Oceanispirochaeta sp. M1: one gene and its partner. The protein of the gene in region 2 binds, or shares a complex with, the protein of the main gene of each other region. Links are inferred from orthologs where the notes say so. Each region holds a gene or a part of one and is shown on either strand. Other genes may lie near its edges.

The links. The genes of interacting proteins can lie anywhere in the genome.
Region 1: the proteins of uvrB (region 2) and DV872_RS01015 are in contact, whole or in part, in a crystal structure (PDB 7EGT), measured with the Thermus thermophilus proteins. The link is inferred for Oceanispirochaeta sp. M1 from one-to-one orthologs. Residues at the interface, in WP_096411307.1 of Thermus thermophilus: Glu23, Leu25, Arg26, Asp27, Gly28, Glu29, Arg30, Phe31, Arg55, Glu326, Asp327, Phe328, Glu379, Ser382, Gln383, His398, Gly400, Arg401; in WP_096412145.1 of Thermus thermophilus: His654, Arg656, Phe657, Gln666, Asp668, Glu669, Lys680, Arg681, Leu682, Ser683, Lys685, Tyr686, Ala687.

What each region holds. Positions count from the first base shown.
Region 1 is NZ_QQPQ01000001.1:249,707-253,471, forward strand. What follows is about bases 1-2,999. They hold DV872_RS01015 (ATP-dependent helicase), read left to right. Parts: upstream 1-451; coding sequence 452-2,548; downstream 2,549-2,999. Other genes in these bases: rimO (30S ribosomal protein S12 methylthiotransferase RimO), read left to right, coding at 1-455; DV872_RS01020 (aminotransferase class III-fold pyridoxal phosphate-dependent enzyme), read left to right, coding at 2,589-2,999. Outside these bases: more of DV872_RS01020, read left to right, coding at 3,000-3,374; DV872_RS01025 (hypothetical protein), read left to right, coding at 3,371-3,664. UniProt on the Escherichia coli protein: A helicase with DNA-dependent ATPase activity. Unwinds DNA duplexes with 3'-5' polarity. Translocates on single-stranded DNA with 3'-5' polarity. Initiates unwinding more efficiently from a nicked substrate than double-stranded DNA.
Region 2 is NZ_QQPQ01000006.1:15,680-20,124, reverse strand. The notes cover bases 815-3,727. They hold uvrB (excinuclease ABC subunit UvrB), read right to left. Parts: upstream 3,309-3,727; coding sequence 1,320-3,308; downstream 815-1,319. Other genes in these bases: DV872_RS05180 (S1C family serine protease), read right to left, coding at 3,377-3,727; DV872_RS05190 (hypothetical protein), read right to left, coding at 913-1,320; DV872_RS05195 (YggS family pyridoxal phosphate-dependent enzyme), read right to left, coding at 815-860. In the rest of the region: DV872_RS26360 (hypothetical protein), read right to left, coding at 1-231; more of DV872_RS05195, read right to left, coding at 165-814; more of DV872_RS05180, read right to left, coding at 3,728-4,445. UniProt on the Escherichia coli protein: The UvrABC repair system catalyzes the recognition and processing of DNA lesions. A damage recognition complex composed of 2 UvrA and 2 UvrB subunits scans DNA for abnormalities.

The sequences.
Region 1 (3,765 bases), on a different replicon or contig from region 2:
TTATCCGCTCATCCATAATGTGCGGGTTTCCTGGTGAGACGAAAAAGTCTTTTGCTGAACTCAGAGGGTTTCTTATTGAAGCTCATCTGGACTGGGTCGGATTCTTTACCTACTCGAGAGAGGAAGGAACCGAGGCCTATAATTACAGAGGCCGCCTGGGAACAAAACTGGCGGCTAAAAAGTCTGGTAAACAGAGATCTGAACTGGAAGACCTGCAGCAGCAGATCACAGAAGAACAGATGGAGCGTTTTGTGGGCAAAGAGCTCACTCTCATTATTGAGGAGAAGGTGGAGGGTGAAGTCCTTTATCTGAGCCGTTCCTACTTCCAGGCTCCCGAGGTGGATGGTCTGGTTGTTCTCAGAGCTGAAGGTCTGGAGGCTGGAGATATTGTCAGGGCACGAATAATCAAAAGAAACGGTGTAGATCTTGAAGCCGTTCTGGTTAACCCCCAGTGAAAGAACCCCAGTGGCTTTCGGCTCTCAATAACGAGCAGAAAGAGGCCGTTCTTCATGAAAAAGAACCCCTGCTGATTCTGGCAGGTGCGGGCTCGGGGAAAACCCGGGTTATCACCACAAGAATTGCCTACCTTGTTGAGAAACTGGGATTCAATCCCTGGTCTATTCTGGCGGTCACCTTTACAAACAAGGCTGCCGCCGAAATGAGGGAGAGGGTAGAGAGTCTCGTTCCTTCCGCCGAAGGTGCCATGATCCGAACCTTTCACTCCTTCGGAGCCTGGCTGCTGCGACGCAACGGTGCTCCTCTCGGACTGAAGAGCAGTTTCAGTATTTATGATGATGACGATACAATAGGTCTTTTAAAGACCCTTTTTGAACACCTCCCCCGGAATGAGCTGCGCCTTATTGCCCGAAATATTTCCAGGGCCAAGGATGAGTGTCTCAGTCCTGAGGATAATCTGTCACATATTTCGGCAGATCATGATTTTCCCCGGCATTATAAAGAGTATGAAGAGCGTCTCAGACAGATCGGTAATGCCGACTTTGGAGACCTTATCTACCTTTCCAGAAAGCTTCTTGCTGAAAATCCCGAGGTGAAGACCAGGCTGCAGCAGCGTTTTCAGGTAGTTCTGGTAGACGAGTATCAGGACTCCAATAAAGCTCAGTTTCAACTGTTACAGGAGCTTGTCGCTCCGGGTACCTGGCTCTGTGTTGTCGGTGATGACGATCAGTCAATCTACCGTTTCAGAGGTGCAGAGGTAGAGAATATTCTAGGATTTCAGAATCATTTTCCAGGAACCAAGGTTATCAAACTCGAAGAGAATTACCGATCCACCGGGCATATACTCGCAGTGGCTTCCCATGTGGTGGCTCATAACGAAGGACGCCTTGGTAAGAATCTCTGGACACGGCAGGAAGAGGGGATTAAACCTCAGCTCTCCTATCTGGCAGATCAGAATGAAGAAGCCGAGTTCTGTGCCCGGCAGCTGGCCGACGGCAACTTGTCAAATTCAGCAATCCTTTACAGGACAAATGCACAATCACGTATATTCGAGTCTGTATTCAGAAAGCATCATATCAGCTACCGTCTGGTGGGAACCACAAGTTTCTACAGCCGTGAAGAGGTCAAAGACTCACTGGCCTATCTGGGATTCCTGAGCAATCCGGCGGATGAGATAGCTTTCCGCAGACTTATCAATAAACCAAGCCGCGGCATCGGCGCAGTCTCTTTGAATAAAATTCTCAAGGGAGACGGAACAGCCCTTTTATCTGTTAATCTGGAAGAGGCCTTGACTTCTGCCAGAACTAGAATCAGGGGAAAGGCCGCCAAAGGTGTTGTATCTTTGATTGAGCTTTTTGAGAAGATGAAGGATCTCATGCCTTCCCAGGAGAATCTGGGGCAGTTTCTTAAAGAGCTGATCTCCGAATCAGGACTCTTTGATCATTACAGAGAACAGGATAAGGTGGAGAGTACCCAGAGGGTTAAAAACCTTGAAGAGCTTGTCTCCGCTGCCAGTGACTATCCCTCCAATCCCGAAGGACTGGCTGAATTCCTTGAACTGATTGAACTGGATCAGGCTTCTCTCGAAGAGGAAGAACACGATATCAACAGGGTCACCCTGATTACAATGCACAATACCAAAGGGCTTGAATTTGACCGGGTCTTTATTACCGGACTGGAAGACGGTCTTTTTCCACGGGGTGCAGAATCTGATGATGAAGAGGAAATTGAGGAAGAGAGGCGTCTCTTCTATGTGAGCATCACCCGTGCCCGGAAAGAGCTCTATCTGACATCCTGCAGGAGACGCATGCTCTACGGCCGGACAGAACAGGCCTCTCCCAGTCGTTTCCTGAAAGAACTTCCCGAAGATCATATTGAGACCATAGGTGACCCCCCCTCAGCCGCCGGAGTTCCCGAATCCGACTATCCTCCCGGGACAAGAATCTACCACGAAGACTACGGAGTAGGCGAGGTCATCAGGAATATGGAAAACGGAGGACATCTGGTTATTCAGGTAGCCTTTGAAACCGGACATTCAATGACATTCTTACCTGAGTTTTCGGGTTATCAATTGGAAAAAATCGGCCGTTAGGCCCTGAGCTAGAGAAACTGCAGTATAAAGAGGCATAGTCATGACAATAGCGGAACAGACAAATCTGAGACTCCTCCCGGTAATCCGCAGGGCCCGGGGCTATCATCTCTACGATGCATCAGGCAGACGTATCCTGGACCTGTTTCAGGACGGCGGAAGAGCCTGGCTGGGGCACAGACCCGATGGCGTTTCTCTTCAGTTTAAAAATACACTCAGCCGGGGAGTCTATGCTCCCTTTCCCTCACCGGAAGAAGTAAAGATGATTAAAGCAGTAAAAATTCTCTGTAAGACTCTGGGTGCCGACTCTGATAACACCGCCTATTATAGATGTGGATCAGCAGAAGCAGAAAAACTAGGGAAGCCTGTGGATGTCCTTGAGAATGAGGGGGCTTCCTTTGTGCTCTGGAGACCGGGACTTCCCTGGCCTTTAAAAGCGTCAACAGTAGAATTATTGATTCCACTTCCAGGTCTGGATGCCGGAAGAATCATTGTTTCATCTGAAAAGGAGCTTCCTCCAGGAGATCTGCCGTCTCCCCTTATAGCTGCAGCTCTGAACCGCTGTATATGGTCATTGAATAATCATCTGGAAGGACAGTCCGCCGGATCTCCTGCACTATTTTCAATGACTGAGGGCTGGAAACAGACAGGTTCCTATTGTTTTTGGCAGGGCAGTGCGGAAGATTATGATATAATGTTTCAGTCTGCTTTGAAGGAAGGACTCCTGCTGGCGCCTTCCAGAGAAATACCCTGTATAATTCCACAGGAACTGAGCAGCGGAGACCTGGGTCTCCTTAAGAAGATCTTTTCGGGAGGAACTGCTCAATGAGCCCCGCATCTTTGCTCATAGGACGTGCAGCTGTAAGTTTTATTGCATCATTTCTTGCTATCTGGGTCTGGTCCCGCACAAGAGAAGAGTCCTGGCTCTTTATTATTACGGGAGTGCTGGTCTCTTTTGTTGTCCTGATTATTGAAATTCTCTCCACTCTGGGAATCCTCCCATTTACAGCCGACCCTACGGGTAAAATTCCCCTCTGGCTGGGTGTTCTTCAGCTGCTCCCATATCTTTTCTATGCCCTCGGACTGGGCTTCTATATCTACAGAAACCGACGCTTCTGATTTTGCATTTTCATCTCAGGATATATTTATGAAATTCTATAAGGGAGAACTGAAGCAGCCGTAAATCAGCTTCTCCCCGTCCATAATCCCCTTAAATAAAA
Region 2 (4,445 bases):
GATTACTTCATAACGCCTTACATCATGAGCCCACTGAGGAAACTCAACATCCTGATAAGGGAGAGGTTCTTTCAGCGGTCCGTTAATCTCCTGCTCCTGGGCAAAGAGCCCCTGGCAAAAGAGGAACAGCAGAAATACTCCTGTAAGTCGTATTAAGATCTGCTTCAGAATCGACCTCCAAAGATTGCAGTACCCACTCTGATAAGCGTTGATCCTTCCTGTATGGCCCATTCAAAATCCGAAGACATCCCCATGGATAAACAGGAATAATCCTGATCCCGATAGAGGGACATTAATTTTTCCTGAAGGTTTCGGCACTGGGCAAATGCAGTGCGGACTTCGGTCTCATCAGATGTAAAAGGAGCTATTGTCATAAGCCCTTCCACCTTAAGGCTGCTCTGCTCTCTTAACCAGCCGGCAGCCTCAATGATCTCTTTTTCAGAACTGAATCCGGTTTTTCCACCTTCTTCAGCAGTCTTCAGCTGAATGAGAACTCTCATGACCTTATTACTTTTTTCACAGTTTACTGCAAGTTTCTTTGCAAGCTCAAAGGAGTCTACAGACTCAACACAGTCAAAAGCCGGAACGGCAATCTTTATCTTGTTGCTCTGCAGATGCCCTATCAGGTGAAGATCCGTATCATCGGGAAGCTGTGCGAATTTCTCGGCTGCTTCGGGTATTCGGTTCTCTCCAAAGAGACGCTGACCTGCATCATAGGCCTCCTGAATCAGTTCCAGGGGTTTTGTTTTACTGACGGCCATCAATTCGACCTCAGACGAGGCTCTGCCGGCACGTGCTGCAGCCTTCTCTATTGAATTCCGGATTTCATCCAGATTTTCTTTTATACTTGGGACACTCATAAAATTAACCTACCACAGCTTCCCTGAGTGGGAAAAGAGATTATTACCGGCTTTATTCAAGAAGCAGTCCCTTTGAAGCGGTTTCTGCTTTTTCCATGGTGGAATAACTGTCCAGAGAATTTTCTCTGACCCAGCCCTGAAATTTATCTTTCCGGATATTGTACCATATATTCTGATCTCGCTCTTCACGGATGTAATGAACTGATTCAATCTGAACAAGGTCACCCTGTCGGAGGGTTGTGACGATATGCTGATCATCCGCCGGTTCCCGGCAGATCTTCAGATAAGAGACATTCACTACACCCCAGCTGCTTGTTCCTTCCATGATATGGGTGGCAGGCATGGAGAAATCGGGTATTTCCTCTTCGGGGGTGCATGAAAAAATCAGCATGCTTAATATGAGTAGAAGAATGAGTTTCCTTATAATCTGCAGGTTCTGTATCTTGATTATTATCCGCATCAGGACTTTTCACCTTTAAGTTCGGCAATCTCGTCTCTGAGAACGGCTGCTTCTTCGAATTCCATATTTTTCGCCTTCTCCAGCATTTCCTTCTCCAGGGCTTTTATCAGTTTCTTCTTCTGTTTGGGATCAAGGAGGTTAACATTCTCCTTCATCACATGAACATTCATCTCCTCAGCTTTCTTCTTCCCATCCGTCCTGCGGATCAGTATATCCTGTACAGCCTTCGTTACCGAGGCTGGTGTTATGCCGTGATCGTCGTTGTATTTCTGCTGAATCTCACGGCGCCTGTTGGTTTCGGCAATGGCTTCTTTCATGGCATTTGATTCTTTATCGGCATACATGATGACCTGCCCCCGTACATTTCGGGAAGCACGGCCGATGATCTGAATCAGAGAGGTGGTAGAACGGAGAAAACCGACCTTATCTGCATCCATGATGGCAATTAGAGAGACTTCAGGGATATCAAGGCCTTCTCTTAAGAGATTGATTCCCACAAGAATATCAATTTTACCCAGACGGAGGTCCCGGATGATCTCTACACGCTCGATAGTCTCCACCTCGGAATGAAGATAGTTAACCTTCAGTCCCAGCTCTGAGAGATAGTCGGTCAGATCCTCGGCCATTCTTTTAGTCAGAGTTGTGATGAGGATTCTTTCGTTCTGATCAATTCTATTACGAATCTCACCATAGAGATCTTCTATCTGCCCCTCTGTAGGTCTTATCTCAACCTTGGGGTCCAGAAGTCCTGTAGGGCGGATAACCTGTTCAACGACCTGTGAGGATTTCTCTATCTCCTCCTTACCCGGTGTGGCGGAGACATAGAGCATCTGTTTCTTGAAATCTTCAAACTCAGAATAGATCAGAGGTCTGTTATCCAGAGCCGAGGGAAGCCTGAAACCAAAGTTTACAAGGTTTGTCTTTCTTGAACGGTCACCCTCATACATAGCCCTGATCTGTGACAGTGTGACATGGGATTCATCCACGATGGTCATAAAGTCAGGTGGAAAATAATCTAGAAGAACCTCAGGACGCTCCCCTGCTTCCCGACCCGAGAGTTGACGGGAATAATTCTCAATACCCGAGCAGTACCCCATCTCCTCCATCATCTCAAGATCATACTCTGTTCTGGTTTTAAGTCTCTGGGCCTCTACGATCTGTCCTCCTGCCTCAAAGAATTCAACCTGCTGAACCATCTCCTTACGGATGTCATCCAGGGTCTGGTGGATTCTGTCTTCGGGCATCACAAAGTGCTTGGCTGGATAGACTGTGCACATGGGCAGAACTTCCAGAATATCTCCCGATACTGGATTAAAGCGCTTGAGGCTCTCTATCTCATCCCAATTAAAGCTGACCCGGTAAGCTTCTTTCAGGTAGGCTGGATAGATCTCCATAACATCCCCGCGAACCCTGAATTTGCCACGCTCCAGAACCATATCATTTCTCTCATACTGGAGGGAGATCAGATTGCGGATAATATCATCCCGGTTGTAGCTCTCACCTCTGAGGAGCTGAACCCGCATATCTTTGTAGGAAGAAGGATTCCCCAGACCATAAATACAGGAAACAGTAGAGACTATAAGTACATCCTGTCGTTCCATAAGACTCATGGTGGCGGACAATCGCATCCTGTCAATCTCATCATTGATGGAAGAGTCTTTTTCAATATAGAGATCCCGGGAAGGCACATAAGCCTCGGGCTGATAGTAGTCGTAATAGGAGACAAAATATTCAACTGCATTATTCGGGAAGAAATCCGTGAATTCCCGGTACAACTGGGCTGCAAGAGTTTTATTGTGGGAGACAACAAGAGTGGGTTTCTGAATATTCTCAACAATTTTAGCCATTGTGAATGTTTTCCCGGAACCCGTAACACCTTTGAGGGTGGCTCTCTTCTCTCCGTTCAGGTAGGCCTGAGATAATTTATCTATAGCCTCAATCTGATCTCCCGCAGGTTCAAAGGGAGCTACAACCTTGAATTTTTCCATATTTCTCCGCGGCCTTTCGGCCTGTTTAGCATGCTTCAGTCTGAAGGCTTTGTAATCATTTTTTTTATTTACTGATTTGAAGGACGCTCTGACAGAACAAGCTGCATTGTTCTTAACTGTTTGTCTCTGAAAACTTCCACGTCTATTTTGTCACCGGGACTTGTTGCTTCAAGGGCTCCGTAAAAATCAGAAAGAGTATCAATTTTTTCACCATTTATTCCAGTGATGATATCACCACCAAGATAGATTACCGAATTGCCGCTTCTTACAGACTCACTGGATTTCCCACCCTTCAGACCGGACTCTTCCGCATTCCCGCCACTGATAACCCTGGAGACAAGAATCCCCTGGGAGATGGGCAATTTAGCATAACGGACCAGAGAAGGAAACAGCTGCACCGGAACAATATCAATCCAACCTCTCTGTACCATACCGTATTTCATAAGATCGGGAACAACCCGTCGTGCTGTATCCACAGGAATGGCAAAACCCACACCAACAGATCCGCCTGAGGGCGTATAGATCATGGTGTTGATTCCTATCATCTCTCCCTTTGTATTGATCAGAGGACCGCCCGAATTACCGGGGTTGATTGAAGCATCAGTCTGAATCATATCACGGATAACAAGACCCGACTGATTTTTAAGGGGACGACCCAGACCGGAAACAATCCCTGTGGTAAGTGTTCTATCAAAAGCAAAGGGATTACCAATGGCAATAACCTTCTGCCCCACTTTGAGCATATCTGAAGTTCCAAATGGGATAGTCACAAGATCTCTGTCGCCGGGATCAAATTTCAGAACAGAGAGATCATTCTCATAATCTGTTCCAATTACTTCTCCCTCATGCTGGGAACCGTCTGCCAGGGTTATATAAACCTTGTAGGCCTTATCCACAACATGATTATTGGTCAGCACAAAGCCTCTCTTATCTATGACAGACCCGGAACCTGAAGATCCCTCCTGAGGAATGGGTTCAAGAAACCAGTTATACCCCACAACTTCAGTGGTGACATTGACTACAGCCCGATTGTACTTTTCATAAATCCGGATATTGGTCAGTTCATCCTCGGAGTACGCTCCGCTGCTGACAACAGTTGATGCAATTGAGGGATTAAGCTGTGTTGAAATTATGCCT